3 regions of the Janthinobacterium sp. P210005 genome follow, and region 1 is predicted to be linked to each of the others. Evidence: predicted binding sites of a transcription regulator. Region 1 holds the regulator's gene; each other region holds the start of a gene.
What was found. Region 1 encodes NrdR, which represses ribonucleotide reductase genes. Its sites were predicted from a motif close to CACNANATNTNGTG; they were not measured.
Positions count from the first base shown of each region.

Region 2: a site for NrdR is predicted at 8,808-8,821, ahead of VPH40_RS24180 (ribonucleoside triphosphate reductase). Genes of this name have one in related genera too.
Region 3: a site for NrdR is predicted at 7,405-7,418, ahead of VPH40_RS14090 (ribonucleoside-diphosphate reductase subunit alpha). Genes of this name have one in related genera too.

Region 1 covers NZ_JAZARC010000005.1:489,717-500,204, forward strand. The annotation lists gene VPH40_RS21500 (pilus assembly PilX family protein) at 1-463, opposite strand, end outside; gene VPH40_RS21505 (PilW family protein) at 503-1,462, opposite strand; gene pilV (type IV pilus modification protein PilV) at 1,459-2,028, opposite strand; gene nrdR (transcriptional regulator NrdR) at 2,271-2,732, opposite strand; gene glyA (serine hydroxymethyltransferase) at 3,039-4,286, opposite strand; ZMP/ZTP riboswitch at 4,398-4,522, opposite strand; gene ybgC (tol-pal system-associated acyl-CoA thioesterase) at 4,837-5,238, shown strand; gene tolQ (protein TolQ) at 5,286-5,975, shown strand; gene VPH40_RS21535 (ExbD/TolR family protein) at 5,991-6,431, shown strand; gene tolA (cell envelope integrity protein TolA) at 6,480-7,499, shown strand; gene tolB (Tol-Pal system beta propeller repeat protein TolB) at 7,505-8,773, shown strand; gene pal (peptidoglycan-associated lipoprotein Pal) at 8,817-9,338, shown strand; gene ybgF (tol-pal system protein YbgF) at 9,473-10,231, shown strand; tRNA gene VPH40_RS21560 (tRNA-Lys) at 10,299-10,374, shown strand; tRNA gene VPH40_RS21565 (tRNA-Lys) at 10,464-10,488, shown strand, end outside.
Region 2 covers NZ_JAZARC010000007.1:30,967-41,454, reverse strand. The annotation lists gene VPH40_RS24225 (bifunctional aspartate transaminase/aspartate 4-decarboxylase) at 1-487, opposite strand, end outside; gene aspT (aspartate-alanine antiporter) at 564-2,252, opposite strand; gene aspT (aspartate-alanine antiporter) at 2,309-3,991, opposite strand; gene VPH40_RS24210 (substrate-binding periplasmic protein) at 4,253-5,122, opposite strand; gene VPH40_RS24205 (heavy-metal-associated domain-containing protein) at 5,371-5,634, shown strand; gene ubiT (ubiquinone anaerobic biosynthesis accessory factor UbiT) at 5,668-6,207, opposite strand; gene ubiV (ubiquinone anaerobic biosynthesis protein UbiV) at 6,228-7,124, opposite strand; gene ubiU (ubiquinone anaerobic biosynthesis protein UbiU) at 7,134-8,171, opposite strand; gene VPH40_RS24185 (hypothetical protein) at 8,334-8,744, shown strand; gene VPH40_RS24180 (ribonucleoside triphosphate reductase) at 8,868-10,488, shown strand, end outside.
Region 3 covers NZ_JAZARC010000003.1:88,788-99,275, reverse strand. The annotation lists gene VPH40_RS14130 (efflux RND transporter periplasmic adaptor subunit) at 1-389, shown strand, start outside; gene VPH40_RS14125 (MacB family efflux pump subunit) at 395-2,389, shown strand; gene VPH40_RS14120 (ABC transporter substrate-binding protein) at 2,524-3,513, shown strand; gene VPH40_RS14115 (hypothetical protein) at 3,576-4,115, opposite strand; gene VPH40_RS14110 (cytochrome C assembly family protein) at 4,442-5,245, shown strand; gene VPH40_RS14105 (PP0621 family protein) at 5,242-5,502, shown strand; gene VPH40_RS14100 (sigma-54 dependent transcriptional regulator) at 5,623-6,702, shown strand; gene ampD (1,6-anhydro-N-acetylmuramyl-L-alanine amidase AmpD) at 6,680-7,291, shown strand; gene VPH40_RS14090 (ribonucleoside-diphosphate reductase subunit alpha) at 7,683-10,488, shown strand, end outside.

The sequences.
Region 1 (10,488 bases):
GTTCGATAAGGTAGCGGGGCCGGCGCGACGGCAGGAATCCCTGCCCCGTCTGCATGACGGCGCCCGTAAACTGGCCATACGACACGGCGCGGCTGCTTCCTTCTGCGCCATCGAGGTCCATGCTCAACCAGAGGGCCGGCGCCTCCGGGGCCGCGGGCAGGCACAAGCCCAGCGCGCCTCCCTCGCCGCAGCCGTCCGAGAACCCGGCCGCACTGCCTGGCGCGAAGAGGCTGCTGCGTCCCGGCGCGCCGGGCAAGCCTTCGATATCGTTCTGCGCATCCACCAGTGCCTCCTCCGCCGCCTGAAACGCGATCTGCCGGTCGCGCTCGCCGCGCGCCGCCTTTTCTCCCTGCAAGGCCATCTGCGCCGCCGAAATGCCCAGCAGCAAGATGATCACCAGCAGGCACAGCACATACACGAGGGTGGCGCCGCCGCATCGCGCACGAAGTGGGCGCCAAGGCACGCAACAGCGGACGCCCGCGCCAGCCATCGCGCCGCCCGCCTAGGCCGGCCCGTTGCGCAGCATGATGCTCGTCTGCACCAGTTGCCGCAGCCGCGAACGCGTCGCGGCAGGCAAGGATGCGCGCGCAATGCGCACGCCCGTGTCGCCGGCGCCATGCGCCTCGGCATACGCCTTGCCGAACAGGTCGAACTGCGCCGGCCCCAGTTCCGCCATCTTGTCGGCCTGTCCCGCCTCGCCATGCAACAGCAGCGCCACGCGCACGCTGGCCACGCGTTTCCAGTGCGTGCGCCGTTGAAAATCGCGCTGGCGCGCGGCCGCGTCCGCCCCCTCCAGCAGCAGCGCCGCATCGTAGGCGTCGAGCGCGCTGGCGTTGACATAGCGGTTGGCCACGCCGTCAGGCGGCGTATCCGTGTCGAGGCCATACAGCACCTGGAAAGCATCGACGCCACGGATGACGGCGTCCGCGCCCCAGCCGTTCGCGCCCCGGTATTTGCAGCGCAGCTCGCCTTCGCCATCGGCGCCCTGCGCCACGTAGAAAATGCTCCAGCCCCGCTGCGCCTCCGTTTGCGCCGCGCCCACGCCGAAGCCGGCGCAATTGAGCACGGAACCGTCGCCGCCCTCTTCCTTGCCGGCGCCGTAATAGCGCAGGGCCAGCACGTCGCTGCCATGCAGGGCGCCGGGCAGCGCGCCGCTGATGCCGTCGCTGCTCTTGCCCAGGCTGCGCGCGTCGAGCCCGGCGACATTCGCGCTGTCGTAATCCGCATGGGCGACGGGCGCGGCGCTGCTGTCCCAATTCACATACGCCGTCTGGCGCACGGCGCGGGCGATGGCGTCGAGCGCGTAGCGGGCGTTGTCATCTAGGCGAGCGCTGGCGGACTGGTCGCCATAGCTGCCGCTGGCCGCCAGCAGCACGCTACTGGCGGCCAGCATCAACAGCGCACCGAGCGACAGGGCCACCAGCAATTCGATCAGGCTCATGCCACGATGCCCGCCGTTCATGCGCCGCCCCCGCCCAGCTGGAATGCCAGCCTGGGCAGCGACTCGCCTGCCGCATTCACGGCGGGCGAGCCATCGGGCAGGCGGCCGCGCCAGCCCAGCTTGATGACGATGGGCGCCCCCTTGCCGCCGCTGCACGCCCACTGCAAGCCCTGGGCGGCGGCATCCCACGCGGCAAGGTCGCGGCAGATGCGCAGGCGCGCGCCGGGCAAGGCCGCATGCAGCCCTTGCTTCCATTCGGCGATGTCGAATTGCGCCAGTTCAGCCGCGCTGCAGGCGGCAGCGCCAAGACAGTCTGGCGCACCACCGCCAGCTTCGGCGCCGTCCGCCGCCGCGTAGGCCACATTCAGGTAGGGATTGCCCGCATCGGGGCCATTCATGAGCACGTTGTTCGCGCGCATGCGCTCGGCCATGCCGGCGGCCAGTTGCACGCCTGCCGACAGCAGCGCCGACTCGTGGCGCGCGCGCAGGGCGTTCAATTGCAGGATGCTGGCGCCCAACAGGCCCAGCGCCAACAGCAGCAGCGACACCAGCACTTCGACGAGGCTGCTGCCACCCGCAGGAAACATAGTGCGACCGCCCTTGCGCATGCGCTACTCCCTTCCGCAGAAAGAGCCACACAAACAGGTGGCCCAGCTACAAGATAGGCGCGCACAAAAACCCGCGTCTGCGCTAGCGCAAACAGGACGATGATAAGTCGAGAAGAACGGCGGTGGGATTGGTCAGACCGCTTGCCAGGCAAGCGCTGGCATGGTGAACACGGGGCGCTGAAGCGGCCCCGCTGCCGGCAAAGTGAACGTCCGGGTGAGCGTCAGGGCTTGCGCGCCTGGCCCACTTCGGCGATCGCGTCCTGGAACTCGGCCAGGTCTTCGAAATTCTTGTAGACGGAGGCAAAGCGGATGTAGGCGATCTTGTCCAGGCGCTTGAGTTCCTGCATGACGAGTTCGCCGATATAGCCGGATTCGACTTCGCGCAAGCCGCTGGTGAGCAGCTTTTCCTGGATGGACGCTATGGCCGTATCCACAGAGGCGGCCGCGACGGGACGCTTACGCAAGGCCAGCATCAAACTGCCGCGCAACTTATCCGCAGCGAACTCCGTCCGGCTGCCATTCTTTTTGACGACGGCCGGCATGATAAGTTCAATGCGTTCGTACGTGGTAAAACGCTTGTCGCATTTGCCGCAGCGGCGGCGGCGCCGAATGGCATCCCCTTCCTCCGATACGCGCGTATCGAGAACCTGGGTGTCGCCGTGCTGGCAAAATGGACATTTCATGGGCTGGCTACAACTTTATAGTAATAATTACGGGAAATCGCCGCCCTTGTACAAAGGGCGCCCGAATCACTCCGGGCGCCCTTGGGCACGACTGGAATGTGTCATACAGAATCTTACTCCGTATGACACATTCTGGACAAATAATTAGCGACTATTCCGGTAAGGAGCGTCTGCAGCAGATTGCTCATCGGTCGCGCGGACAAGGCGCGAGGAGGACGCATGGCTAGCCATGCTACGACGAGCAACGCAGTACCCGCTTCCGAGGGGCTGTCTGCTGTAGATGTATTCCTTTACCGGAACAGGCTCTTAAGCTGCGTACACTGGGTGCGCGTCGGCCAGTACTTTCACGGCCGCTTTCACGCGCTCGATGGTGGCGGCGTCATGCGGATTGTCCAGCACGTCGGCGATCAGGTTGCCCACTTCTTCCGCTTGCGCTTCCTTGAAACCGCGCGTCGTCATCGCCGGGCTGCCCAGGCGGATGCCCGAGGTGACGAACGGTTTTTGCGGGTCGTTCGGGATGCCGTTCTTGTTGCAGGTGATGTGCGCGGAACCGAGGATGGCTTCGGCTTCCTTGCCCGTCAGGTTCTTGGCGCGCAGGTCGACCAGCATGACGTGTGATTCGGTGCCGCCGGACACGATGCGCAGGCCGCGCTTGATCAGGGTTTTCGCCAGCACGTCGGCGTTCTTGATCACTTGCTTCTGGTATTCGACGAATTCAGGGCTCAGCGCTTCCTTGAAGGCAACGGCCTTGCCGGCGATCACGTGCATCAGCGGGCCGCCCTGGATACCAGGGAAGATGGCAGAGTTGATGGCTTTTTCGTGTTCGGCCTTCATCAGGATGATGCCGCCGCGCGGGCCGCGCAACGATTTGTGCGTGGTCGAGGTGACGAAGTCGGCGAACGGCACCGGGTTCGGGTACAGGCCGGCGGCGATCAAGCCGGCGTAGTGGGCCATGTCGACCATGAAGTAGGCGCCCACTTCCTTGGCGATCTTGCTGAAGCGTTCGAAGTCGATCTTTTTCGAGAATGCCGACGCGCCGGCGATGATCAGCTTTGGCTTGCGTTCGCGGGCCAGACGTTCCATTGCCTCGTAGTCGATGTCTTCTTCCGCCGTCAAGCCGTAGGAAACGACGTCAAACCATTTGCCGGACATGTTCAGCGGCATGCCGTGGGTCAAGTGACCGCCCTCGGCCAGCGACATACCCATGATCAGGTCGCCTGGTTTCAACATGGCGAAGAACACGCCCTGGTTCGCCTGCGAGCCGGAGTTCGGCTGCACGTTCGCGCATTCGGCGCCAAACAGCTGTTTCACGCGGTCGATGGCCAGTTGCTCGGCCACGTCGACGTATTCGCAGCCGCCGTAGTAACGCTTGCCCGGGTAGCCTTCGGCGTACTTGTTCGTCAGCTGCGAGCCTTGCGCTTCCATTACGGCTGGCGACGTGTAGTTTTCCGACGCGATCAGTTCGATGTGGTCGTGCTGGCGCGTGTTCTCTTTTTGAATGACGGCGAACAATTCAGGATCGACGTTGGCGAGGTTGTGATCTTTTGCAAACATGTAAAAACTCCAAGTATGAGGGTGCTTGTACTGGCAGGTTGGATCGAATGAGGGGAGCCGGCGTTAAGTGAATAACAACATTGGACAGGCAGCCTCTTCGTGCTTTTCCATAGTGGCTACCCAGGCGAACGGCTGATGAAAAATCTCACGTTTCCCGGTGGGTGCCCACCTTTCGCCGGTTTGCCGACCGCCCTTCATGGAGATCGCCCGACTTTTCGCCAGTCACGTGAGACGTAATGGAAGTCAAATTGTAAGTTAAGTACCCAAATTGAGCAAGGAATGCAACCGTGCGGCTATAATCGCCGCGCGCCATCGCCGCCCGGGCGCGGCCACAGGCCGCCCCGGGGATGGCTGCGGCTTTTAAGCTGGGCTTAAACCTGGCCATGGCATGTAAGCGTATGTTACGAAGCTTGCCATTGCACACGCCGGATTTACAATGCTGCGGTGCAACTTATATGCAGCTTTTGCATGGCTTTCCAGCAAGCGCCCACAGTCACAAGAAGAAAAATCGCGTAAAATGTTGCTCAATCTCACTACTGGCGCAATAAACATGCCTTCAGTCTTTACCTGGAACGTACGTGTCTACTATGAAGACACCGACGCCGGCGGCATCGTCTATTACGCTAACTACCTGAAATTCTTCGAGCGCGCGCGCACCGAATGGCTGCGCGCCATCGACGTGGGCCAGCAGGAATTGCTGGAACAGCATGACGCGATGTTCGTTGTCAAAAGCGTCAACGCCGACTATCATGCGCCAGCCAGGCTCGATGACACGGTAAGATTAACCTTAAGCATAGAAAAAATGGGGCGTGCCTCCATCGTTTTCTTGCAACAAGCCTGGTGCGGCGACCGCCTGCTCAACACGGCCCGCGTCAAGATCGGCTGCGTCGATTCGGCACTGCGCCCGCGCGCCGTGCCTGATGCAGTCGCGGCCCGCATGCGCGCCGCCTGAGCCCTACCCGCCACCTCCGGACAATTCACCCAACAGACTGCCAGCCAATGAACGTTACACAAGATCTTTCTTTCCTCGCGCTCATCTCCAATGCCCATTTGATCGTGCAACTGATCATGGCCCTGCTGCTGCTGATTTCCCTGACCAGCTGGACCTACATTTTCCGCAAGATGTTTGCCGTGCGCCAGGCGCGCAAGCAAACCATCGAATTCGAACGCAGCTTCTGGGCCGGCGGCAACCTGCATGCGCTGCACCAGAACGCCAGCGGCAACCGCGACCAGAGCGGCGCGCTGGCCCGCATCTTCGACGCCGGCATGGGCGAATTCATCAAGGGCAAGGCTTCCTACGGTTCGCGCGAAGCGCTGGACGTCGGCGCCGTGCTCGACGGCGCACGCCGCGCCATGCGCGCCGCCTTCCAGCGTGAAATGGACGTGCTCGAATCGCACCTGGCCTTCCTCGCGTCCGTCGGCTCCGTCTCGCCGTACATCGGCCTGCTCGGTACCGTGTGGGGCATCATGAACGCCTTCCGCGGCCTGGCCAACGTGCAGCAAGCCACCCTGGCCGCCGTCGCGCCCGGCATTGCCGAAGCGCTGATCGCCACCGCCATCGGCCTGTTCGCGGCCATTCCCGCCGTCGTCGCCTACAACCGTTTTTCGCATGACATCGACCGCCTGGCGATACGCTTCGAGAGCTTCGTCGAGGAATTCTCCAACATCCTGCAGCGCCAGTCGCGCTAAGAGGGAGCAAGGTCCATGGGTTCCTCCTTTAATAGTGGCGGCATGCGCGGTGGCCGTGGCCGCAAGTTCAAGTCCGAGATCAACGTCGTGCCGTATATCGACGTGATGCTGGTGCTGCTGATCATTTTCATGGTGATGCCGTCGTCGAACAATCCCAGCGTGGTGAACTTGCCCAACGCGGAAAGGTCGGCGAAACCGCCCGATGACTATATTCAGATCGTGCTGAAGCCGAATGGTTCGCTGTCGATCGGCGTCATCGGCAAGGAACAGCTGTCGCCGGAAACGGAACCGAACCGCGACGCCCTGCTGCGCAAGCTGCGCGGTTTGCACGAAAGCAATCCCGACTATCCCGTGATGATCGCGGGCGACAAGGAAAGCAAGTACGACGATGTGATCCAGCTCATTTCGGAAGCAAAAAAAATGGGCATTACCCGCGTCGGCCTAGCCACCAAGTAAGCGCAGCACCCTGTTTCCAGACTTGACCGTTTTTAGATAGACTAGACTTTGCAGACCAAACAAATCGACCATGTACTCGGCAAGCCCTACAGCGTGCCGCGCGAACGCAGCCGCTGGCCCTCGCTGGGCCTGGCGCTGGCGATGCACCTTGGCCTGCTGTTTTTCCTGTGGGTGGGCGTACACTGGCAAAATACGGAACCTGTCGCCGTCGAAGCGGAAGTGTGGGACCTGAAAGTGCAGACGGCCGCGCCGCCGCCCGAAGTGGCGACGGAACCGGAACCGACACCGGCGCCGCCGCCGGAACCGCAAGTGGAACAGCCGGCTCCGCCACCACCGCCGCCCGTGGCCGCGCCCGAGCCGAAGGTCGACCTGCGCGAGGCGGAGATCGCCCTCGAACGCAAGAAGGCCAAGCTGAAAGAAGAAAAAGAGAAAGCGGCAGCGGAAGAACGCCGCAAGCAGGAATTGAAGGAACGCGAGGAAGAAAAGCGCGAACTGGAAAAACAGAAGCAGAAAGAAAAAGACAAGGCTGAAAAGCTGGAAAAAGAAAAGGCCGACAAGCTGGAGAAAGCCAAGCAAGCGAAAGAGAAAGAAAAAGCGGCGGAAGAAAAAGCCGAGAAAGAACTGTCCGATAAAAAAGCGGCGGCCGAAAAAGCGGCCAAAGCGAAAAAAGCGGCTGCTGAAAAAGCGGCTGCCGACAAATTGCGTGCCGATGACATGAAGCGGTTGATGGCGCAGGCAGGCAATGGCACAACAGGTACGGCCGCGAAAGCGACCGCGCCACGCAAGGACAGCGGCTATGTCGCAGCCCTGACGAGCAAGATCAAGAGCAATATCGCGTACAGCGGTAGCACGGACGTGCCGGGCAACCCGCGCGCCGTGTTCAAGATCGAGCAACTGCCAACTGGGGAAATTATTTCGGTCCGAAAGATTAAAAGTAGCGGCCTGCCGGCGTATGACAGCTCGGTAGAAAACGCCATTAATAAATCGTCGCCACTGCCGAAGAAAAAAGACGGCACCGTGGAACGCGAGATTGAACTCATATTCGAGATGAAGGATTTGCCTAAATGATGACCATGAAAAAAATGAGCTATGTCGTGCTCTGCGCCGGCCTGATGCTGGGAGCCTCCGGCGCCCAGGCGCAGCTGCGCGTGGAGATTACGGGGATCGGCAGCAACCAGATCCCGGTAGCTGTCGCCAGCTTCGTCAATGAATCGGCGGCGCCGCAGTCGCTGTCGGGCATTATCAAGGCCGACCTGGCGCGCAGCGGCGTGTTCAAGCTGATCGACGCCGATGCGCCCGTGTCGGAAACGGCGCCCGTCAGCTACGAGCAGTGGAAATCGCGCGGCGCCGACGCGCTGGCGGTCGGCACCGTGCAAAGCATGGCCGATGGCCGCCTGGACGTGCGCTACAAGCTGTTCGACACCATCAAGGGCGCCCAGATCTCCAGCATGAACAATGCGGCCGCGCCGCAATTCAACCGCTTGCTGGCGCACAAGATCGCCGACGACATCTATGAAAAGTTGACGGGCGTCAAAGGCGCGTTCGCCACGCGCATCGCCTACGTCACGCAATCGGGCCGCGAATACCGCCTGGAAGTGGCCGACGCCGATGGCGAAGGCATCCAGGTCGCCCTGCGTTCGAACGAGCCGATCATTTCGCCGTCGTGGTCGCCGGACGGCACCAAGGTCGCGTATGTGTCGTTCGAAAAGAAAAAGCCCATCGTCTACGTGCAAAACCTGGTGACGCGCCAGCGCACCATCGTGTCGAATGAAAAAGGCAGCAACTCGGCGCCGAGCTGGAGCCCGGACGGCTCGCGCCTGGCCGTGGCCCTGTCGCGCGACGGCCATACCCAGGTCTACACCGTCAATGCCGACGGCAGCGGCTTGCGCCGCGTCAGCGCCAGCAGCGGCATCGATACGGAACCCCAATTCTCGGCCGATGGCCAAAGCATTTATTTCACCAGCGATCGTAGCGGCGGACCACAAATCTACCGCATGTCGACCAGCGGTGGCGAAGCCAAGCGCGTGACGTTTGGCGGCTCCTACAACATCAGCCCGCGGATTTCGTCCGACGGGAAGACACTCGCTTATATTTCCCGTCGCGACGGCAATTTCCAGCTCTACGCGCTCGACCTGGCTAGTGGCCAGGAACTGCGCCTGTCGGACACCGCCAACGACGAATCACCGAGCTTTTCGCCCAACGGGAAATATATCATGTACGCGACCGAATCCGGACGACGCAAGTCGCTGGCAGTGGTATCGGTGGATGGCCGCGTCAAACAGCGTTTGACTACGCAAGCTGGCAATATCAAGGAGCCCACCTGGGGTCCTTTTATGAAGTAAATGCTGTACAGTTTCACCTTTAACCATGACCCGGAGAATAAAAATGAGTAACTTTAAAAGTTTGGCTTTCATCGCCGCTACCGCAGCCCTGCTGTCCGCCTGCAGCACCCCAGTAAAAGTAGCAGAGACCCCAGTGGTTGAGCGCGCTCCTGAAAAAGTCGTCGCTCCAGTTGACACCCGTCAAGTTCAGCCAGTAACGACCGCATCGGTCGATCCACTGGACGATCCAAAAGGCGTGCTGGCTAACCGCAGCATCTACTTCGACTTCGACAAATACGTCGTGCGCGAAGCGGACACCCCAGTCGTGCAAAACCACGCTGGCTACCTGGTGAAAACGCCTAGCCGCAAGATCCTGATCCAAGGTAACACCGATGAACGCGGTGGCGCTGAGTACAACCTGGCCCTGGGTCAGAAACGTGCTGAAGCCGTGCGCAAGTCGATGGCAGCCCTGGGCGTGCCAGAAGGCCAAATGGAAGCCGTGTCGCTGGGCAAAGAAAAGCCTAAAGCTCAAGGCAGCAACGAAGCAGCATGGGCAGAAAACCGCCGCGCTGACATCGTTTATTGATGTTCAGGGGTGAGCGCGGCAGCATTGACGCTTACCTAACTGGCCAGTCATAGGCATAATAATGGGGCGCAGCGCGGTGATTCACCGCCCGGCGCCCCGTTTGCATGTTTGCGTAACTTTTGAAAGCCCGACTCATGATGACATTCTCGAAAGCCGGCGTCGCCGCCGCCTTGATGGCCGCGTTTGCCTACCTGCCCCTGCACGCCAACGCCGCCCTGTTCGATGACGACGAAGCACGCAAGGCCATCCTCGAGCTGCGCGCCAAGGTCGACGCCATGGCGCGCGACCTGAACAGCCGCATCGACGCCAAGGCGGACAAGACCAGCACCTTGAGCCTGCTCAACCAGCACGACCAGACCATGCAGGAGATCGCCCGCCTGCGCGGCCAGATCGAAGTACTGGGCAACGACCTGGCAAACACGCAAAAGCGCCAGAAGGATTTCTACACCGATATCGATGCGCGCCTGCGCAAGCTCGAACCGCGCCAGGTCACCATCGACGGCCAGGAAGCGGCCGTGGGCGTGTCCGAGCAAAGCGCGTACGAATCCGCGTTCGGCCTGTTCAAGTCGGGCGATTACAAAGGCGCCGTGACGGCCCTGGACGGCTTCGTGAAACGCTATCCGGAATCGGCCTATGCGGCCAACGCGCAATACTGGCTGGGCAACGCCTATTACGCCCAGCGCGACTGCAAGAGCGCCATCACGGCCCAGCAGGCCGTGCTGAAACACTACCCGGACAGCCCGAAAGCGCCCGACGCCATGCTCAACATCGCCAGCTGCTACACGGAGCTGAAAGACAAGCCGAACGCGACCAAGACACTGAACGCCCTGATCTCGCGCTACCCGGACTCCAGCGCGGCCCAGGCGGCCAAGGAACGGGGCGGTAAAAAGTAGAAGCGGGGAAAAAGTTGCCCGTTAGGTTTGACAGAATCCCGGGCACCCCCTATAATCTTTCTTCTTCGGGTCGTTAGCTCAGCTGGTAGAGCAGCGGACTTTTAATCCGTTGGTCGCAGGTTCGAATCCCGCACGGCCTACCACGAATACGCAGTACTGATCTGCTTGCGAGTTGTTATAGCAAGCATTTTTTTACGGCACAGTGTTACCGAAGTTGTTGTAAAAAGTTTTTGGGTCGTTAGCTCAGCTGGTAGAGC
Region 2 (10,488 bases), on a different contig from region 1:
TGCCGACGAACGGATGGTCGCCGATCATTTCGCGGTGGATATACTGGCCGACGATTTTCTCGGACAGGCGCAGCATGCGGTCCGGCACGGGATAGTTGCAGCCGAGAATGGCTTCGCACATCTCATAGATGAAGTCGCCCGCGTCCAGGCCCAGCTGGTCGCGCACATACGACATGGCGGCCTCGATGAAATGCACGCCGGGGTTGCCTTCATGCTTGCGCACGAAGATTTCGAAGCGCGCCTCGATGCCGTCGCGCGTGGGGAAGCCGCCCACGTCATCCATGTACACATAGGAACGTTCCGCTTCCGTCATGGCAAACTGGCCGAACTGGAAGAAGCCGTGGCGCGGCGTGGTGGCCAGGAAATTCGGGTTGCCGCGGCCCGCATTGAGCATCAGACGGTTGCTTTGCTTGGCCGTCTGGATCAGCGCATCCTTCAATTCGAAGGGGCTCAACAGCGCGAGTTTGCTTGGGTTACTGAAATCCATTTCAACGACTCCTTATCAACTGACAATATGGGAAAAGCCCCGCACAGGCGGCTTAGGTCCTGCAAATACGCCCGACTCAGACGAAGGCCACGATCAGCGGCCCCAGCAAGGTCAGGAAAACGTTGGCCAGGGCATACGTGATGGCAAACGGTACGGTGGGAATCGAGTTTTGCGCCGCATTCAGCACTTCGCCGAACGCGGGATTGGCGCTGCGCGAACCGGACAAGGCGCCCGCGAAGATGGCCACGTTGTCATAACGCAAGATGTAGCGGCCGATCAGCATGGTCAAGATCATCGGCAGGATGGTCACCACCACGCCCACGCCAAACAGGGTCAGGCCGTGTTCGCGCACGGTTTGCACGGCTTGCAGGCCGGACGTGAGGCCGACGACGGCAACGAAGCCGGCCAGGCCCAGGTCTTTCAGGATTTGCACGGCGCCGCTGGGCATGTAGCCAAACGTCTGGCGCTTGGCGCGGAACCAGCCGAATACCAGGCCCGACAGCAGCACGCCGCCGCCGCTGCCCAGGGTCAGCGGAATCGAGCCGATGCGCGCCACCAGCAAGCCCACGAGCAAACCGACGACGAGGCCGGCGCCCATGTAGACGAAGTCCGTCTTGGCGCTCGGCACGATCATGTAGCCCACTTCGGCCGCCACGCGCTTGACGTCCTGCTCGGCGCCGTAGATGGTCACCACGTCGCCCGTCTGCACGACGGTTTCCGCTTGCATGGGCAGAATCTTGCCCATGCGGCTCAGTTGCACGACAAAGATGCCGTGGCGCACGCCCGGCGCCGTCGCGCTGCGGATTTCGCCCACCGTCTTGTTGTGGTAAGCCTTGTTGGTCAGCACCATGTCGCGGCGCTGCATCACCAGTTCCATGCCTTCGACGGCCAGCAATTCCTTGCCCAGCTGGGAAGACACGCTGAGCATGGCTTCGCGGCGGCCCACCAGCAGCACGATATCGTCGGCCGCCAGCACCAGGTCCGGGCTGACGTCGATGATCTGGCCATTGCGTTTCACGCGCTCGATGGTGATGGCCGTGCTCGGATGGGCGCTTTCGATGTCCGCCACGGAGCGCCCGGCGCCCGGACCCACGTCGTAGATGCGGCCGATGAGGTCGGGCGCAGCCGGCGTCTGGCCCGGCCCCAGCACTTGCACACCCGCCTGCAGCGCCGTTTCCGCCTTGATGGCATCTTCGCGGATGGTGCGCCCCATGAGTTTCGGCAAGATATTGACGCAGACGATGATGGCGCCAAACGAGCCGAACACATACGTCACGGCATAGCCGACGGCCACGTTGCCCTGCAGGCGCGCCACTTCGTCGGCCGCCAGGCCCAGCTTGGTGATCGCGTCGCCGGCCGTGCCGATGATGGCCGACTGCGTCAAGCCGCCCGCCGCCACGCCGGCCGCCAGGCCCTTGTCCAGGCCAAAGACCTTGGCCAGGATGACCACCGTCAGCAGCGCCGTCACGGCCAGCACGACGGCCAGGATGATTTCACGCACCGACTGGCGGCCCAGGGAATTGAAGAATTGCGGCCCGCTTTCATAGCCGACGGCGTAAATGAACAGCGCGAACAGCACCGATTTCACGCCGGGATCGATGGCGACGCCCACCTGGCTGACGAGCACCGCCACCAGGAGTGAACCGGCGACCCCGCCCAGCTGAAACGAGCCGAACTTGATCTTGCCGATGTAGTAACCCACTGCCAGGGAGAGAAACAAGGCAATTTCAGGCGACTTCTTGAATAACTCATGCAACCATTCCATGCGGACCGCCTTTCGTGTTGAAGGAATTCTTTACTGCGTTTGCCCTTGCTGGCTGCTCATGCGTGCACCGACCCTGCCAGGGCCACGATCAGCGGCCCCAGCAGGGGCAGCACCACGTTCGAGATGGCATACGTAATCGTGTAGCCCAGCAAGGGCGTGGAATTGCCGGCCGCATTCTGCACGGCCGACAGGGCCGGCGTGCTGCACTGCTGGCCGGCGATGGCGCCCAGCAGCACGGGCGCTTCCAGCTTGAGGAAAAAGTGTCCCACCAGCAGCGACAGCGAGGCGGGGATGACGGCGATCAATACCCCCATCAGCGGCAAGGACAGGCCGTACTGGCGGATCAGATCGATCGCCTGCGGCCCCGACGCCAGGCCCACGCAGGCGATGAAGGTGGCCAGGCCGATATCCTTCATCATGTCGAGCGCGCTGGAGGGGATGCCCTGCATGCCCGGCTTGCGCGCCTGGTACCAGCCGAACACGAGGCCCGTCAGCAAGGCGCCGCCGCCCGTGCCCAGCGAAAACGGGATGCCGCCCAGCTTGGCGGAAAAGCCGCCGATATACACGCCCAGCACGATGCCGATGCTGGCGTAGACGATATTGCTGCGGTCGCCCGTGGGCACGCGCTTGCCGATGGCGGCCAGCGCCGTGTTCAGCTCGCGCCCTTCCGTCGTGCCGTACAGGCGCAGCACGTCGTCGCGCTGCAGGGCCAGGTCCGGCAAGGGCGGCATGCTGTGCTCGCCACGCACGACGGCCGCCACGTGCACTCCGGAGGGCAAGGCCAGCTGGCGCAAGGGCTGGCCCACCAGCGCGGCTTGCTGCAGCACCACTTCGACGGCGGAGACGGCCATGTTCAAGCCCGTCGTATCGGCAAATTCCTCGCCCAGGATGGCTTCGGCCGCCACCAGCGCGGGACGGTGGCCGATCACCAGCACTTCGTCGTTATTGCGCAGGCGCAATGCCGGTTCCAAGGGCAAGACCTTGCCATGCCGGCGCACGCGCGTGATGCTGGCGCGGCCCGCAAAGATATGCTGCAAGGCGTCGAGGCGGCGTCCCGCGCCGCGGCTGATGCGGTAGGCGCGCCCCACCATCTCCGGCGTGGCCTGCACGCCGTCGCCGTCGGTCTGCGCGCCGCCCATCTTTTCCCACAACTTATCGGCTTCCTCGCGTAGGTTGACACGCAGCAACAGCGGAAAAATCTGGCTGGTGACGATGACGATGGCGATCAGGCCGAAAATGTACGTGATGGAATACGCGGTGACGACGTTGGCCTGCAGCTCGGCGATGCGGGCGGCCGGCAGCGCCAGCTTCGAGATGGCGTCCGTGGCCGTGCCGACGACGGCCGACTCCGTCGCCGCGCCCGCCATCATGCCGGCCGCCGTGCCCTGGTCCAGGCCAAGGAAGCGCGTGGCCAGCAGCACCAGCGCCAGCACCACCACCACTTCGATCAGGCACAGCAGGCCCAGGCGCAAGCCCTTGGCATTCAGGTTGGCAAAGAACTGGGGGCCGCCCGCATAGCCGAGGGCAAAGATGAACAGCATGAAGAAGACATTCTTGACGCTGGCGTCCAGGGTGATGCCCAGCTGGCCGATCAGCAGCGCGGCGATGAGGGTGCCGCACACGCCGCCCAGCTGGATGGGGCCGAAGCGTATCTGCCCTACCGCGTAACCGAGCGCCAGCGCCAGGAACAGGGCCAGTTCCGGCACCTGGTGCAATACGGACGTGATCGAATCGAGCATGGACGAACCTTCGAAAAGATAACGGATGGTGACAAGGGGACAGCGCGTTCGGCGGCTGGCGGCAGCTGGCTGTGGAACGGGCGCACGGCTCCCGCACGACACCTGCGGCAAGCGCTTGTGCTGGGAAAAAGTTGCAACGTGGAATTATGTTCGGCGAAAATTTAATAAGTGTCAACAGGTGTTCTGTTGAACTCGCTTTGCGCTTCATCAAACATCGGGCGCACGATTGAAGCCGCTGTTTGACATTAATCAATAAGATTATTAGTAATGTTTGGGACGATACCAAAGTGCCTTGCGCGCCAGCGGCGTCTCCTCCGGCAAGTCGGGATTGGCCAGCTCCAGCACGTGGCGCCGGGACAGCTGCAGGCCGTCCGCGAGGCGGCCGAAATGGCGCTGGAACAGCTGCGCGAAACTGCCATCGGCAAGCATGCTTTCCAATCCCCTTTCAATGTGGCGTGCCAGTTCCGGCCTGTGCCGGCCGACAAAGAAGTACAGCGCGGCCGGGTAGCGGATGACCAGGTAGGCGTCGAGCGCCAGCGGCAGGTGCGCATGGCTGGCCAGTTCGCTTTGCGCCTCGATCACGGAACGGGGAAAATAATCGATGCGCCCTGCCGCCAGTTGCTGGAACAGGCCTTCGTAGGTACTCGAGGTATCGAGGCGCAAGCCATTCGCCTGCAGGATGGCGGAGTCGGGCCAGTCGCGCATCTGGCCGGCCGACAGCCGCGCCAGGGCGGCGATGCTGCGCACGCCGCGCAGCAGCTGCGGCTGGCGGGCCTGGATCAGGGCCACGCGCCAGCCGATCAGGCCACGGTCGATGGGGATGCGCACCGGCAACAATTGCGTTTCGCGCGCGCGGCTCGTCATGGCCCAGACGACGTCGACACCGCCCGACGCCGTGGCGATTTCCTGCATCGCGCGCGTCTGCACCATGCGCAGTTCGGAGCGGCGCAAAGCATACGCCTGGCCCGACCGGGCCAGCGCCTGTTGCAGCAAGGCCGTCACATAGCCTTGCTGCGGATCATCGAGCGCCTGGTGGCGCGGATACACGAGCGGCAGCGGCGGCGGCAACGCGCCGGCGGCCGCGCCCAATGGCCACAGGGCGGCAAGCTTGAGCAGGGGGCGGCGCTGCATGGCCCCTCCTTTCCAGCGCTGTCATAGCGTTCTTATCAGAATGACAGTATCGCGCAGCAGGGCACGCTTGTCGACTGGAATACGGCAACTGTGTACAAAACAACAGCACTTTCAAGGTGACCCGCAGGGCTGGGGATTAATCCAGATCAATAAAACCGCAAATACAAAATAAATCTTGCGTGCTGCTCTGGACGGCATGCGCATGGCTCGCCTACGCTGTTTTTTTATCTGAAAAACAAGAGGAACCCATGCAGACAGCACGCTTGAATATTATCGGAATGGATCATGAAGGCTGCGCCGACAGGCTGACGGGCGCGCTCGAAGCCGTCACGGGCGTGGCCACCGTGTGCGTCTCGCTGGCGCGCCACGGCGCCACGGTGCAGTTCGACGAACGGCTGGCCACGCAAGAACGCCTGCTGGCCGCCGTCAACGACGCCGGCTTCATGGGCGAGGCGACGGATGAAGAACAGCTGGCCTCCTGCAGCGGCGCCTGCGGCCACTGCCGCCACTGAGCGCCACTGAGCGCCCGCCCTCCCTTTTTCCGCTCAGCCTTCGCGCGCGCCCCGGTCACGCAGATGCGCCAGCACGCGGCGCGGCCCCAGCGCCTGCAGATCGAATGGCGGCAACTCGATGGCATCGAGCGTATTCTTGAACAGCAAGCCCAGTTCCGTGTCGCCTTCCAGGCTCAAACGGCGGCTGAAGAACAGCGTGTCCGGATCTTCCTGGCGCCGCGCCAGCAGCATCAAATCATGCACGCTGGCGGCGATGCACAGGTCCGGCACGTCTGCATAGCGCTCGGCCACGAACACCGTGCCCTGCCACTCGAAATCGAAGGCGATGCCCGCGTCCAGCAGCCGCAAGCGCAAGCTGCGCCCTTCCAGGCTGCGCCGCACGTCGTCGGGCAATTGCGGCGCCAGCAGGCGGTTCAAGCCCTGCACGAACAGCCAGGAGGCGGGATACGGGGGCAGCTTGGACAGCAATTCGGCCAGCGGTTCCGGCAGCCGGTACGACACTGCGGGCTTGCTCATGCCGGGACGGGCGGGGACCGGCGCCGGGACGGGCAATCTTTCCAGTTGATCTTGCATGGTGCTTCCTTTCGAGGCGTTCAATGGGCGGCGTGCTGTTCCATGCCGGGCTGGCCGTGCCAGTAGCCGTCGCAGGCGCCGGCCGGCTGGCAGGCCGCCAGCTGAGCCTGGGCGCCGATGCCGCTGACCTGGCCGCGGCGGGCGCGGTCGAAGATGGCGATGACTTGTTCCGTATGCATGGCCTGCGGGCTGATGCGCGCCACCGCCACGCCCATGTCGCGCATGGCGTCGAGTTCGCGCACCAGGTTGTAGACGAGCGCCGACTGCGTCTGCGTGCCATTCAGTACGAGGAAGGGCACTTCGTCGCGCGTGCGCAGCAGCAGGCCGTCCGGCTCTTCCAGGCAGCTGTAGCCGCAATCGTCCTTCGGCAGGTTGCGGTTGCGCGCCGTGAAGCAGCGCGCGGAAAACGCCAGCGGCATGCGCCCGTAGGCGAAGACTTCCGTCTCCAGCACTTCCGGCTTCTGGCGCTGCATCTCGGCCAGCGCCGTCTGCCCCATTTCCAGCGGCATCACCCAGCGCCGCGCGCCCAGGCGCGCCAGCAATTGCAGGCTGGGGCCATTGAACAGGTTCAGATGGGGACCGGCGACGAATGACGTGCCCTTTTCCATGCAGTGCACGGCGCCCATGTCGTTGGCCTCGACCGAATAGCGGCCATTGCCCGTGATGCGGCGCAGGGTCGCCAGTTCCGCGCCCGCCTCGATCAGCGCCTGCGTCGACAGCACCACTTCCTTGCCGGCGGCGGCCAGCATGTCGGCGATATCGAGCCAGTCGGCCAGACGCACCTCATGCCGGCGCGAGCAGACGGTTTCGCCCAGGTAGACGATATCGACGGCGGTACCGGCGATCTGCTGGTAAAACTCGAAGACGGTGGCGCGCGGCCAGTAGTACAGCAAAGGGCCCAGTGAAAGCTTCAGCATGTTCATCCTCTATTTCCAAGATCTATGGTAGGCGCCCAAGGTGTGCTGCTGGCCTTCGGCCAGCTTGTCCATGGCCGCCATCCAGCCCGGCTTGACGGCGTAGCGCGCATTGCCTTCGCGGCAGGCGTCGATCGCTTCGCGCCACACGCGCGTGACCTGCGCCACGTAGGCGGGGCTGCGCTGGCGCCCTTCGATCTTCACGGCGCGCACGCCCATGGCGATCAGCTGCGGCAGCAGCGCCAGGGTATTCAGGCTGGCCGGCTCCTCGATGGCGTAATACTCTTCGTCGTTGACTTCGAAACGCCCCTTGCACAGGGTGGGATAGCTGGCGTTTTCGCCGGGCGCATAACGGTCGATCAGCACGCCGTTCAGGCGCGATTCGAGGCCGTTCGGCGTTTCCAGCCAGCGCACGGATTTCGCCGGCGAGCACACGCCGTGGGTGTTCGGCGCCTCGCCCGTCGCATACGACGACAGCGCGCAGCGCCCTTCGACCATCACGCACAGGCTGCCGAAACCGAACACTTCGATCTCGACTTCCGTCTTGCTGATCAGTTGCTCCACCTGCGCCATCGACAACACGCGCGGCAGCACGGCGCGGGCGATGCCGAAGTGTTCATGGTAAAAATTGATGGCTTCGTAGTTGGTGGCCGAACCTTGCACGGACAGGTGCAGGCGCAGCTGCGGGTGGTGCTGGGCCGCATACGCCATCAAGCCCGGATCGGCCACGATCATGGCGTCGATGCCGGCATCGGCGGCGCGGTCGATGGCGCTGCGCCACACGGCCCAGTTGTGCGGCTGCGGATAGGTGTTCAGCGCCAGCAGCACCTTGCGTCCATATTGGTGGGCGTAGCGCACGCCCTCGGCGATGGCCTTCTCGTCGAAATTGAGGCCGGCGAAATTGCGCGCATTGGTGGCATCGCGAAAACCCAGGTAAACGGTGTCGGCGCCATTGTCGATGGCCGCTTTCAAGGCAGGCAGGCTGCCGGCGGGGCAGACCAGTTCCAGCGGTCCGGCCACGCGGGTGGCGGTGGTTGATTCAAGCATCATGGTGTTCACAGTCCTGTATCGGCTCAGGGTGCAGACTATAGCCCCGCCCAGGCTGCCCAGTCCTTGACGCAGGTGAAGGAATGCATGCATGGCTGGCGCGCGTTCAACTTGCTTGACCTGGCTGTAAAATGCCCTCCTTTTCTCCCTCTTCGATTGCCCGCCATGCCCCGCAAACCGCTGCTGATCTTCCTGCTCACCCTGTTCCTCACCGTGCTGCAGGTGCAGTGGGCAGCCCCCACGGAAAGCTACGACGCCGAGGCGCTCTCCGTGCTGTCGCCCGAAGTGCTGGGCGCGTATCCGGGCGTGCTGCTGCTGTTCCTGCAAGCCGTCTTCGCGCGCCACGCCATGCCGGTGCCGCGCCAGGCCGCCACCTGCACGGGACTGCTGGCCGTCTACTGGCTGCTGGCCAATTACGTCACGTTCGACGCGCGCGTGGCCAGCTGGAGCACCTTCTCGGCGCGGGAAATCTGGGCGCACGTGCTGCCCGCCTCCGTGATCAGCATCGCCGTCTGCGGCGCCGCCTACTTCGCCGCGAGCGCCTTCATCCTGCGCCAGGGCCGCCTGAAAAAGTAAACGGGGGCGCTTTTTTCACCTGCATCAAGGATTCGTCACGCCACTGCACGCACCCTTTGACGCCACTATATTTAGTGATTAATCTCCATAAAAACACCGCATGTTGTGTTTATTGGAGGTTTCATGACGACAAATGCAGTTTCCCCCACGCGCGGCCAGGTCGACGTCGCCGCGTCCATCAATGAATACCTGGAGCGGCGCGACTGGCGTGTCAACGCCAACGCCAACCAAGGCTATTCGCTGGGAGGCCTGATACTCAACGTGTCGGGCAAGGTCATCGCCAACTACTGGCTGGACCAGGTGTATCCGCCCGAGGTGGGCGCGGCGCACCGCGAAGCGGCCCTGCACATCCACGATCTCGACATGCTGGCCGGCTATTGCGCCGGCTGGTCGCTGCGCACCCTGCTGCACGAAGGCTTGAACGGCGTGCCGGGCAAGATCGAATCCGGGCCGCCGAAGCACATGTCGAGCGCCATCGGCCAGATCGTCAATTTTCTCGGGACCCTGCAAAACGAGTGGGCCGGCGCGCAGGCGTTCAGCTCCTTCGACACCTACATGGCGCCCTACATCCGCCAGGACAGCCTGCGCTACGAAGACGTGCGCCAGTACATGCAGGAGCTGATCTTCAACCTCAACGTGCCGTCGCGCTGGGGCACGCAGACGCCGTTCACCAACCTGACGTTCGACTGGGTCTGCCCGGACGACCTGCGCGAGCAGGTGCCCGTGATCGCCGGCCGGGAGATGGATTTCCGCTATGGAGAGCTGCAGGCGGAGATGGACATGATCAACCGCGCCTACATCGAGATCATGATGGAGGGCGACGCCAAGGGCCGCGTCTTCACCTTCCCCATCCCCACCTACAACATCACGGAGGATTTCGACTGGCACAGCGAAAATGCCCAGCGCCTGTTCGAGATGACGGCCCGCTACGGCCTGCCCTACTTCCAGAACTTCATCAACTCGGAACTCAAGCCGAACATGATCCGCTCCATGTGCTGCCGCCTGCAGCTGGACCTGCGCGAGCTGCTGAAACGGGGCAATGGCCTGTTCGGTTCCGCCGAGCAGACGGGTTCCCTGGGCGTGGTGACGATCAACTGCGCCCGCCTGGGCCACCTGTGGCGCGGCGACGAAGCGGCCTTGCTGGCGGACCTGGACCGCTTGCTGGAGCTGGGCAAGACCAGCCTGGAAATCAAGCGCCGCACCATCGAGGAGCTGATGCAGCAAGGCCTGTTCCCCTACACGAAACGCTATCTGGGCACCCTGCGCAACCACTTTTCCACCCTCGGCGTGAACGGCATCAACGAGATGATCCGCAATTTCAGCGGCGACGCCTGGGACATCACGACGCCAGAAGGCCACGCGCTGGCCGTGCGCCTGCTCGACCACGTGCGCGCCCGCATGCTGCAATTCCAGGAAGAGACGAGCCACATGTACAACCTGGAGGCGACGCCGGCCGAAGGCACGACCTACCGCTTCGCGCGCGAAGACCGCAAGCGCTATCCGGCCATCCTGCAGGCGGGGACCACGGATAACCCCTACTACACGAATTCCTCGCAGCTGCCCGTGGGCCACACGGACGATCCGTTCGAGGCGCTGGAATTGCAGGACACCCTGCAGCGCAAGTACACGGGCGGCACCGTGCTGCACCTGTACATGACGGAAGCGCTGTCGGACGCCAACGCCTGCCGCGAACTGGTGAAACGCGCGCTGAGCCGCTTTTCGCTGCCCTACATCACCGTCACGC
Region 3 (10,488 bases), on a different contig from region 1:
CGCCGGTGCCAGGCGGTTCTTCCGCCGGCACGGCCCTGGCGCCGTCGACCAGCAAGGTGATTTTATATACGGTGCTGTTCGACGTGGATAACGCCGATGGCGAATTGATGCCGCAGATGACGGCGCAAGTGGTGTTTGTCACGGCCGCGGCGAACAATGTGCTGGCCGTGCCCTTGCCGGCCCTGAAACCATCGAAGGAAGAGGGTGCCAAGCCGGGGCAGTTTACGGCCCGCGTGATGGATGCGGACGGCAAGGTCGATACGCGCACCGTCACCGTGGGCGTGCGCAACCGCCTCAGCGCGGAAGTGCTGCAAGGCTTGCGCGAAGGCGAATTGCTGGTCACGGGCGAGCAGCCGGCCGGCAGCGGCAGCAGCAGGTTCCAGCTGTGAGCGCCATGAGCGAGGCCAGGTCGCTGGGGCAGCCAGGGGAACCTGGCCAGCCGGTTCCCCTGATTGAACTGCAGGGCATCCGTAAGCGCTACGGCGGCCATGACGGCGCGCCGGCCGTGGAAGTGTTGCGCGGCCTGACCTTGTCGATCGGCGCCGGCGAATTCGTCGCCATCGTCGGCGCGTCCGGTTCCGGCAAGTCGACCCTGATGCATTTGCTGGGATGCCTGGACCGGCCCAGTGACGGCACCTACCGCTTCGCCGGCCAGGACGTGGCAAGCCTGAATCCCGATGAACTGGCGTGGCTGCGGCGCGAAGCGTTCGGCTTCGTCTTCCAGGGTTATCACCTGATCGCCACAGAATCGGCGCGCGAAAACGTGGAAGTGCCGGCCCTGTACGCGGGCATGCCCGCCAGCGCCCGCCACGCCCGCTCGGAAGCGCTGCTCAAGCGCCTGGGCCTGGGCGAGCGGCTCGACCACCGGCCGAACCAGTTGTCGGGCGGGCAGCAGCAGCGCGTGTCGATCGCCCGCGCCCTGATGAATGGCGGGCGCATCATCCTCGCCGATGAACCGACGGGGGCGCTCGACAGCAGCAGCGGCGCCGAAGTCATGGCCCTGCTGGGCGAACTGGCCGACGCGGGCCACACCATCATTCTGATTACGCATGACCGCAAGGTGGCGGCCCAGGCGCGCCGGGTGATCGAGATCAGCGACGGCGAAATCGTCGCAGACTCGGGCGCCGTCGCCATCCCTGCCACGTCGACGGCCTTGCCGCCGCTGGACATGTCGCGCGCCGCCCATGACACGGGTGCGTCGCTGGGCACGGAATTGCTCGATGCGGCGCGCGCCGCCTGGCGCGTGTTGTGGATCAACCGCTTCCGCACGGGCCTGACCCTGCTCGGCATCGTCATCGGCGTCGCTTCCGTGATCGTCATGCTGGCCATCGGCCTGGGCACGCGCCAGCAGGTGATGGCGCAGCTGGGCGCGTTCGGCTCGAATCTGCTGTACATGGCGTCGCGCGGCGAAAGCTCGCGCATCCCCGGGCGCAGCATCACCCTGGCCGACCTCGATGCGCTCAAGGACGTGCCGGGCATCACCCACGTGCTGCCGAATGTCACGGGCAACAAGGTGATCCGCCATGGCAACCTCGATGTGCAGACCTATGTGCGGGGCACGGGGCCGGCCCTGCCGCAGATCCAGACCTGGCCGGTGGCCAAGGGCGGCTTCTTTACCGAGGAGGACGAGCGCGAGATGGCCACCGTGGCTGTGCTGGGCGCGCATCTGGCGGAAAAGCTGATGCCCGACGTGGCCAATCCCGTGGGGCAGAGCATCCTGATCGGCAATGTGCCGTTCCAGGTGATCGGCGTGATGAGCGCGAAGGGCGCGCTGACGGGCGAGAAGGATGAAGACGACGTGCTGCTGCTGCCGTTTTCCACGGCCGGCATCCGCGTCTTCGGCCAGCGCGAGCCGACGTACACCGTCATGGCGGTGGCTGACGTCAAGCGCGTGACGGAGGTGGAGGCGGCGGTTGACGCCACCATGTTCGAGCGCCACCGCATCCGCGACTACGGCATCAGCAACGCGGCCGCGTCGATTGCCGCCGAAGCGAAGACGCAGGACAACATGACCGTGATGCTCAGCCTGATCGCCGCAGTCTCCCTGGTGGTGGGCGGCATCGGCGTCATGAACGTGATGCTGATGACGGTGCGCGAGCGCACGCGCGAAATCGGCATTCGCATGGCGACGGGCGCGCGCCGGCGCGACATTCTGCGCCAGTTCCTCACCGAAGCCGTGCTGGTGTCGGTGGTGGGCGGCGTGGCCGGCATCGTGGTCGGCGTGACGGTGGCCGGCTTGCTGCTGGTATGGGACGTGCCGGTGATCTTTTCGCTCAGCGCCGTCGGCGGCGCCTTTGCCTGCGCCGTGGTGACGGGGCTGGTGTTTGGCTTCATGCCGGCGCGCAAGGCGTCGGGGCTCGATCCGGTGGTGGCGCTGGCGGGGCAGTAGTGATAACGCCGGCAGCGTGGCTGCCGGCAAAAAAAATGTTGCCCTGGCTCCAACACACGGTACTATCTCCTCATAATAAAAGCGCCGTGTTTTATGCCCTTGCGGGCACACACCAACCACCACAGGAGAACCCGATGCAGAAAAAATCAACCTTGAAGACCGGTATTGCCGCCGCCCTCATGCTGGCCTTCGGCATGGGCGCTGTCCAGGCACAGGCGCAGGAAGTCGTGCGCCTGGGCAATTTGAAGTTCGCCCATTACGGCGCCGTGTCGTACATCAAGGAAATCGCGCCCAAGTGCGGCATCAAGGTCGAGGAGCATGTCTTCGCCAAGGGCCTCGACGTGATGCAGGCGATTATCGCTGGCGAGCTGGACGTGGGGGCGACGGCCTCCGAAGCGGCCATTTCCGGCCGCGCCGGCGGCGCACCCATCTATGTGGTGGCAGGTTTTGCCAAGGGCGGCGCGCGCCTGGTGGCGGGCGCCGGGCAAAAGATCGCCAACGTCAAGGAACTCAAGGGCAAGCGCGTGGGCGTGACGCGCGGCGGCATCCAGGAAGTGCTGCTGCTGGCCGAGCTGTCGCAGGCGGGCCTGACGTATTCCGAAACCAAGGGCAAGGATGTGCAACTGGTGTTCCTGGCTTACGCCGACTTGAACCAGGCGCTGATGGGCAAGAATATCGACGCCATGATGCAGTCGGAGCCGCAATCGTCGCAGGCGATCAACAAGGGTTTCGGCACCGAAGTCATCAAGCCGTACGACACGCCGATCGGCGAACCCGTGCGCACCATGGTGATGACGGAAAAGTTTTACAAGGAACGCCGTCCCGTGGCGGAAAAATTCATGCGCTGCTTCGTCGAAGCCACCAAGGCCTTTATCGACAACAAGGCGACGGCGGAAAAGTATGTGCGCGAAGTGGTGTTCCGCGGCCAGATCACGAAGGACGACTTCGACGACGCGATCAGCAATTCGCCGTATTCGTATGACATCTCGCCCGAGCATATCCAGGTGACCACCGATGTGATGGTGAAAACGGGCGTGGGCCGCATGAGCAAGCCGCCCGTGGCAAGGGACTGGGTCAAGACGGACTTGCTGGAGCAGGCGAAAAAGAGCCTGAATGTGAAGTAAATCAGGAAACCATGAAAAAACCTCCGCGCCAGTGCTGGTGCGGAGCTTGTGGCGGGTTGCCTTTAGCGGGCGTTAAAGCCCATCCAGCCTTTTTCCGTCTGCCGGAAGCTCAGCGTGTAGATGCGCGTCAGCTCGTCGCCTTTCTTGAGCTGGCGGCTGATGATGGCGCCGTAATTGTCTTGCACGATCTGGTCCGACCACTGCATCAGGTTCTCGAAACGTTCGGCCGTCATCGCCGCCTGGCGCGCCAGCAGCGGCGCGGGAATCGCCTTCTTTTCCTGCTGCTGCGCCCAGAATTCGCGGAAAACCTTGTTTTCACCGCCCATGCCGCGCGCCATCAGGCCCAGGCCCATGGTCATGCCCACGGAGCCATCCGTCTTCGCCTCTGTTTCGAGCCTGTCGGCCACGTCGGCCAGCAATTCCAGGTAGCCCACCTTGGCGCGCAGCACGGCCGAGCCCTTGATTTCGTACTGTTCGTTCTCTTTCCAGCCATTGAGCTTTTCCAGCTTCGCGATGTCGAAGTACTGTTTGTACAGATCATAGCTTTGGATGGACGTACGGAAGTATTCCTCGTACGTGGATTGGGAAGGTGCATCTTTCATGCAGCCGCCTAATATAGTACAGGCGGCCAGCAAGAGACAGGTCCAGGACAATTTTAGAAAAGACATGACGGGGGGCGGTGGCGTCAGGGTGGATAAATATTACTTTGTGGACATAATTATAGGACTGGCTAATCAGGGTGGCAACATACCCGCAGCGCGGCGACAGTGTGTCGCAGGAAAGATTGCCGAAATCTTGAGGGTGCGCCACCCCGTCATGCCTCAGGCGCGATATCATGGCAGGCTTGCGGCATTGGATGACGGCGTCGTGCCTGTCACCCGGGCTGTCGCCTGAATCGCGCTTGTCGGCTATGGTGTAAACTTAAACTATGCAGATCTATTTCTTTTTCATCGCCGCCCTGTTGTATGCGGTGTGCGCGGTGCTTCCCTCGTCCCGTGCCCGGCTTATTGCCGGCCTGACCGGCGTCGCTTGGCTGGCGCACGCCGCTACCCTGTGGTTCGACCTGATGGCGCCGGGCACATTGCGCTTCGGTTTTTCCGCCATGCTGTCGGCCGCGCTGTGGGTCTCGGTAGGCGCTTACTGGATAGAGAACCGCAATTTCAGTCTGGACGGCTTGCGCCGCATGGTCATGCCCAGCGCCGTCATCGCCATTGGCCTGGCCTGGGCCTTTCCTGGCAGCCAGGTCAGCATGGAAGGCAAGTCGGCCGTCTTCGGCTGGCATATTGCCGTCGCCGTGCTCGCCTACAGCACCCTGACGATTGCCGCCTTTCACGCCGTGCTGATGGCGCTGCAGGAATCGCGTTTGCACACGCGCAGCGAAAGCCGCGGCTTCATCGGCAGCGCGCTGGACCAGTTGCCAGCCCTGCTGACGATGGAAAAGTTGCTGTTCCGCATGATCGGTCTGGGGTTTATTTTGCTCAGCCTGACCGTGCTGTCGGGCATCGTGTTCTCCGAGCAATTATTTGGCAAGGCGCTCAACTGGGATCACAAATCCGTGTTTACCATGCTGTCGTGGCTGCTGTTTGCCTCGCTGCTGGCAGGCCGCCGCTTCCGCGGCTGGCGCGGCAAGACGGCCCTAAGTTTTACCCTGGCCGGTTTCGCCACCTTGCTGCTGGCCTATGTCGGCAGCCGTTTTGTACTGGAAGTGGTTTTACACCGAGGATTCGCATGACACGTGTTTTATTCTGGCTGGCGCTGGTGTTCCTGGTGCTGTTCGCTATCCGCAGCAAGATCCGTGGCATGCAGCAGCGGGCTCGTGCGCAACAGCAACAGCGGCCGAATCCGTTTACGCCGCCTGTGCGGCCGCAGGAATTGCCGGATGCCGAGCTGATGCTGTGCTGCGCCCATTGCGGCGTGTACTACCCGGCCTCGGAAAACGTGCAGGCCAAGGGCCACGACTACTGCAGCCACGCGCACGCCACGCTGTAGGGGGCGGTTCGCAGGCGCGCGTGCGTTGCTCATCCGTATCGTAACGTCCTCCGGCATCCGTCCGGCGTAGCATCTGCAGCAGGCGGTTCGTCGCCGCCATTGCAGAAAGGCGCGCTCACCATGTCCCGTCCCAGCCCCCGTTCCATCCCGCCGACCGTCACCGGCATGCCGCCGGCGCCGCAACTGAGCGGCAACTCGCTGCCCATGCAGGCGCTGCGCGCGCAGATCGGCCGCATCGCCCGCTGCGGCGCGCCGGTGGCCATCCGCGGCGAATCGGGCACGGGCAAGGAACTGGCGGCGCGCGCCATCCATGCGCAGGGCGCGCGCGCCAGTTTTCCGTTTATCGCCGTCAACTGCGGCGCCATTCCCGAAGCGCTGATGGAAGCGGAATTCTTTGGCTGCCGCCCGGGCGCCTATACGGGTGCGCTGCACGAGCGCCAGGGCTTGTTCCAGGCGGCCCACGGCGGCAGCTTGCTGCTCGACGAAGTCGACGATCTGCCGCTGGCCATGCAGGTGAAACTGTTGCGCGTGCTGCAAGAGCACCGCGTGCGCAAGCTGGGTGGCAGTACTGACGAAGCCGTCGACGTGCGCATCCTGTGCGCCAGCCAGCATGGCCTGACGCGCGGCGTGGCCGCCGGGACGTTTCGCCAGGACCTGTTTTACCGCCTGAATGTGATCGAGCTGGCGCTGCCGCCGCTGCGCGAACGGCGCGGCGATCTGCAGGTATTATGTGAGGTGATCCTCGCGCGCCTGTCGCCGCGCCGGGTCGTGAGCCTGGCGCCGCCGGTGCTGGCGGCCCTGGCCGCATATGCGTTTCCCGGCAATGTGCGCGAACTGGAAAACGTGCTGGAACGGGCGCTGGCCTTTGCCGATGGCGGCGTGATCGCGCTCGATGGGCTGGCCTTGCCCTCCGCGGCGGGCAACGTGCCCTTGCGGGCGGCGCCGGCCATGCCGGCTGTGTCCGAGCGGCAACAGTGTCTGCCCGGCATGGCAGCGTATGGCGTGGCCAAGGTCTTGCCGCTGGACGTGTATTTGCGCCAAGCCGAGCGCGACATGATCATGCTGGCGCTGGTGCAGGCGCGCTACCACCGCGCACGGGCGGCGCGCCAGCTGGGCCTGAGCGTGCGCCAGTTGCGTTACCGCATGCAGAAATTGACGATACAGGAAACCCTACTTGATGAGTGCATGGACGATAGATGAAGACGGCTGGTGCGACGGCGCGCTGCGCTATGACTCGCCGTACTGCGATGCGCGCCCGGACGGTGCGCAAGTCGATTTGCTGGTGATCCATAACATCAGCTTGCCGGGTGGCCGCTTTGGCGGGCCGCATGTGTCGGACTTGTTTACGGGCCGGGTAGATTATAATGCCGATCCTTCTTTCGCCGACCTGCGTGGCCTGCAGGTGTCGGCGCACTTTTTTGTGCGGCGCGATGGTGCGCTGTTGCAATATGTTTCTGCTGATCAACGTGCCTGGCATGCGGGCGCGTCCGCCTTCGAAGGACGCCCGCAGTGCAATGGCTATTCCATCGGTATCGAAATGGAAGGTGCGGACGATGTGCCGTTCCAGCGGCGGCAATATCATGTGCTGGCGGCGCTGACGGCGGCGCTGGTGGCGCGCTACGGGCTGTCCCAGGTGCGCGGCCACGAGCATATCGCGCCGGGCAGGAAGACGGATCCGGGGCCGTTTTTTGACTGGCATTTCTATCAAGAATGCTGGCTGGAAACCCTGAGCGGACAAGCTGCGTTAGCGCTTACTTCGCGTGGATTGGGCTTCCCATCCATGCCCTGAAAAGTCAACCGAAATCGTATATGAAAATACAAAAAATTACGCCGACGGATGCCGGAAAACTATTGCATCGCCCTTCGATGGGTACTACAATTAGTGCAGAAGTTGGATGTAAAGACTATATGTAGTGCCATCACAGACGTTTTCAGAATTATTGTCAAAGCTACCCGGATTGCTGATAAAGCACTGGAACTGGCGGTTTATCACCCTTGATCGTGTTTTGCGCCAGCCGGGCAGTGCGGTGTGGCGAGATGGATACTGACCTGTTTTATGCACTATGAATTTACTATTTAGCAACAAATACCTGAAGAAACCCTGACCATCGGGCGTTCTATTCAACAACACACGCGGCAGCAAAACTGCAGGCTGACTTTAGCTGACAACGGGAGCTTCAATGCAATCACCACAAGATATTTCCATCCATCCAACGCCAGTATCGCCAGCGCCAGGCGCGGCCAACAGCGTGGCGAGCACGGGCGCGGCATTGGGCGACTATCGCATCATCCGCCGCAACGGCGCGGTGGTGGCATTTGAGCCTTCGAAGATCGCCATCGCCATGACCAAGGCGTTTTTGGCCGTTAACGGCGGCCAGGGCGCAGCCTCGGCCCGCATCCGCGAACTGGTGGAACAATTGACCGACGGCGTCGTCACTGCGCTGGTGCGCCGCCACCCGGGCGGCGGCACCTTCCATATCGAAGACGTGCAAGACCAGGTGGAACTGTCGCTGATGCGTTCGGGCGAGCACGACGTGGCGCGTGCCTACGTGCTGTACCGCGCCAAGCACATGGAAGAGCGCCGTCTGCAGAAGGAAGCGCAAGGCGCCTCCGCGCAAGTTTCCGCACCACAACTGAACGTGACCGACAACGGCGTGCGCCGCCTGCTGGACATGCAGGAAGTACGCGACCTGATCAACGCCGCCTGCGCCGGCCTGGAAAAGCACGTCGATGCCGACGCCATCCTGGCCGAAACCGTGAAAAACCTGTACGACGGCGTGCCCGTCGAAGAGCTGCACAAGTCGGCCATCCTGGCAGCGCGCGCGCTGATGGAAAAAGACCCGGCCTACAGCCAGGTCACGGCCCGCATCCTGCTGCACACGGTACGCAAGGAAGTGTTCGGCAAGGAAGTGCCGCAAGCGGCCGCTGCCGCCGAGTACCTGACGTATTTCCCGCAATACATCGCCAAGGGCATCGCCGCCGAGCTGCTGAACCCGGTACTCGCCAACTTTGACCTGGAACGCCTGGCCAAAGCCATCGTGGCCGACCGCGACTTGCAATTCGGCTACATCGGTCTGCAAACCCTGTATGACCGCTACTTCCTGCATATCCAGGACGTGCGCATCGAAATGCCGCAGGCGTTCTACATGCGCGTGGCCATGGGCCTGGCGCTGAACGAGGCGGACCGCGAAGCGCGCGCCATCGAGTTCTACAGCCTGCTGTCCTCGTTCGACTTCATGAGCTCGACCCCGACTCTGTTCAACTCGGGCACCCTGCGCTCGCAGCTGTCGTCGTGCTACCTGAGCACCGTCTCGGATGACCTGGAAGGCATCTACGACGCCATCAAGGACAACGCGCTGCTGGCCAAGTTCGCCGGCGGCCTGGGTAACGACTGGACGCCAGTGCGCGCCCTGGGCGCCCACATCAAGGGTACCAACGGCAAGTCGCAAGGCGTCGTGCCGTTCCTGAAAGTGGTCAACGACACGGCCGTGGCAGTCAACCAGGGCGGCAAGCGCAAGGGCGCCGTCTGCGCCTACCTGGAAACCTGGCACATGGATATCGAGGAATTCCTCGACCTGCGCAAGAACACGGGCGACGACCGCCGCCGCACGCACGACATGAACACGGCAAACTGGATTCCCGACATGTTCATGAAGCGCGTCATGGAAAAAGGCGAATGGACCCTGTTCTCGCCGTCGGACACGCCAGATTTGCACGACAAGGTCGGCAAGGCTTTTGAACAGGCTTACGTGGGCTATGAAGCCAAGGCCGCCGCCGGCGAAATACGCGTCTTCAAGAAGATCGCCGCGCTGGACCTGTGGCGCAAGATGCTGTCGATGCTGTTTGAAACGGGCCACCCATGGATCACGTTCAAGGACCCTTGCAACATCCGCAGCCCGCAGTCGCACGTCGGCGTCGTCCACAGCTCGAACCTGTGCACGGAAATCACCCTGAACACCAGCAGCGATGAAATCGCCGTCTGCAACCTCGGTTCCGTGAACATGCCGGCGCACATGAAGGAAGGCAAGCTCGATCACGTCAAGCTGGCCAAGACCGTCCGCACCGCCATGCGCATGCTGGACAACGTCATCGACATCAATTACTACGCCGTCGACAAGGCGCGCAATTCGAACATGCGCCACCGTCCGGTCGGCATGGGCGTGATGGGCTTCCAGGACTGCCTGCACATGATGCGTATCCCGTTCGCCTCGGACGCCGCCGTATCGTTTGCCGACACCTCGATGGAAGCCGTCTGCTACTACGCCTACCTGGCGTCGACGGAACTGGCCGAAGAGCGCGGCCGCTATGAATCGTATGCCGGTTCGCTGTGGGACCGTGGCATCCTGCCACAGGACTCGGTCAAGCTGCTGGCTGAAGAGCGCGGCGGCTATCTGGAAGTCGATTCCTCGTCGGCCATGGACTGGACACCGGTGCGCGAGCGCATCGCCAAGTTCGGTATGCGCAACTCGAACTGCGTGGCGATCGCCCCGACGGCGACGATTTCGAACATCATCGGCGTCTCGGCCTGTATCGAGCCGACATTCCAGAACCTGTACGTGAAATCGAACCTGTCGGGCGAATTCACCGAGATCAACGGCTACCTGGTGCGCGACCTGAAGGCGCGCGACCTGTGGGATGAAGTCATGATCTCCGACCTGAAGTACTTCGACGGCTCGCTGGTGAAGATCGACCGCATCCCGCAAGACCTGCGCGATATCTACGCCACCGCCTTTGAAGTGTCGCCAAGCTGGCTGGTGGAAGCGGCTTCGCGTCGCCAGAAGTGGATCGACCAGGCCCAGTCGCTGAACATCTATATGGCTGGCGCATCGGGCAAGAAACTGGACGAGACCTACAAGCTGGCATGGCTGCGTGGCCTGAAAACCACCTACTACCTGCGTACCATCGCCGCTACCCACATGGAGAAATCGACCTCCAAGACGGGCGCCCTGAACGCCGTGGCAGTCGATGGCGGCATGTCGGCCAGCG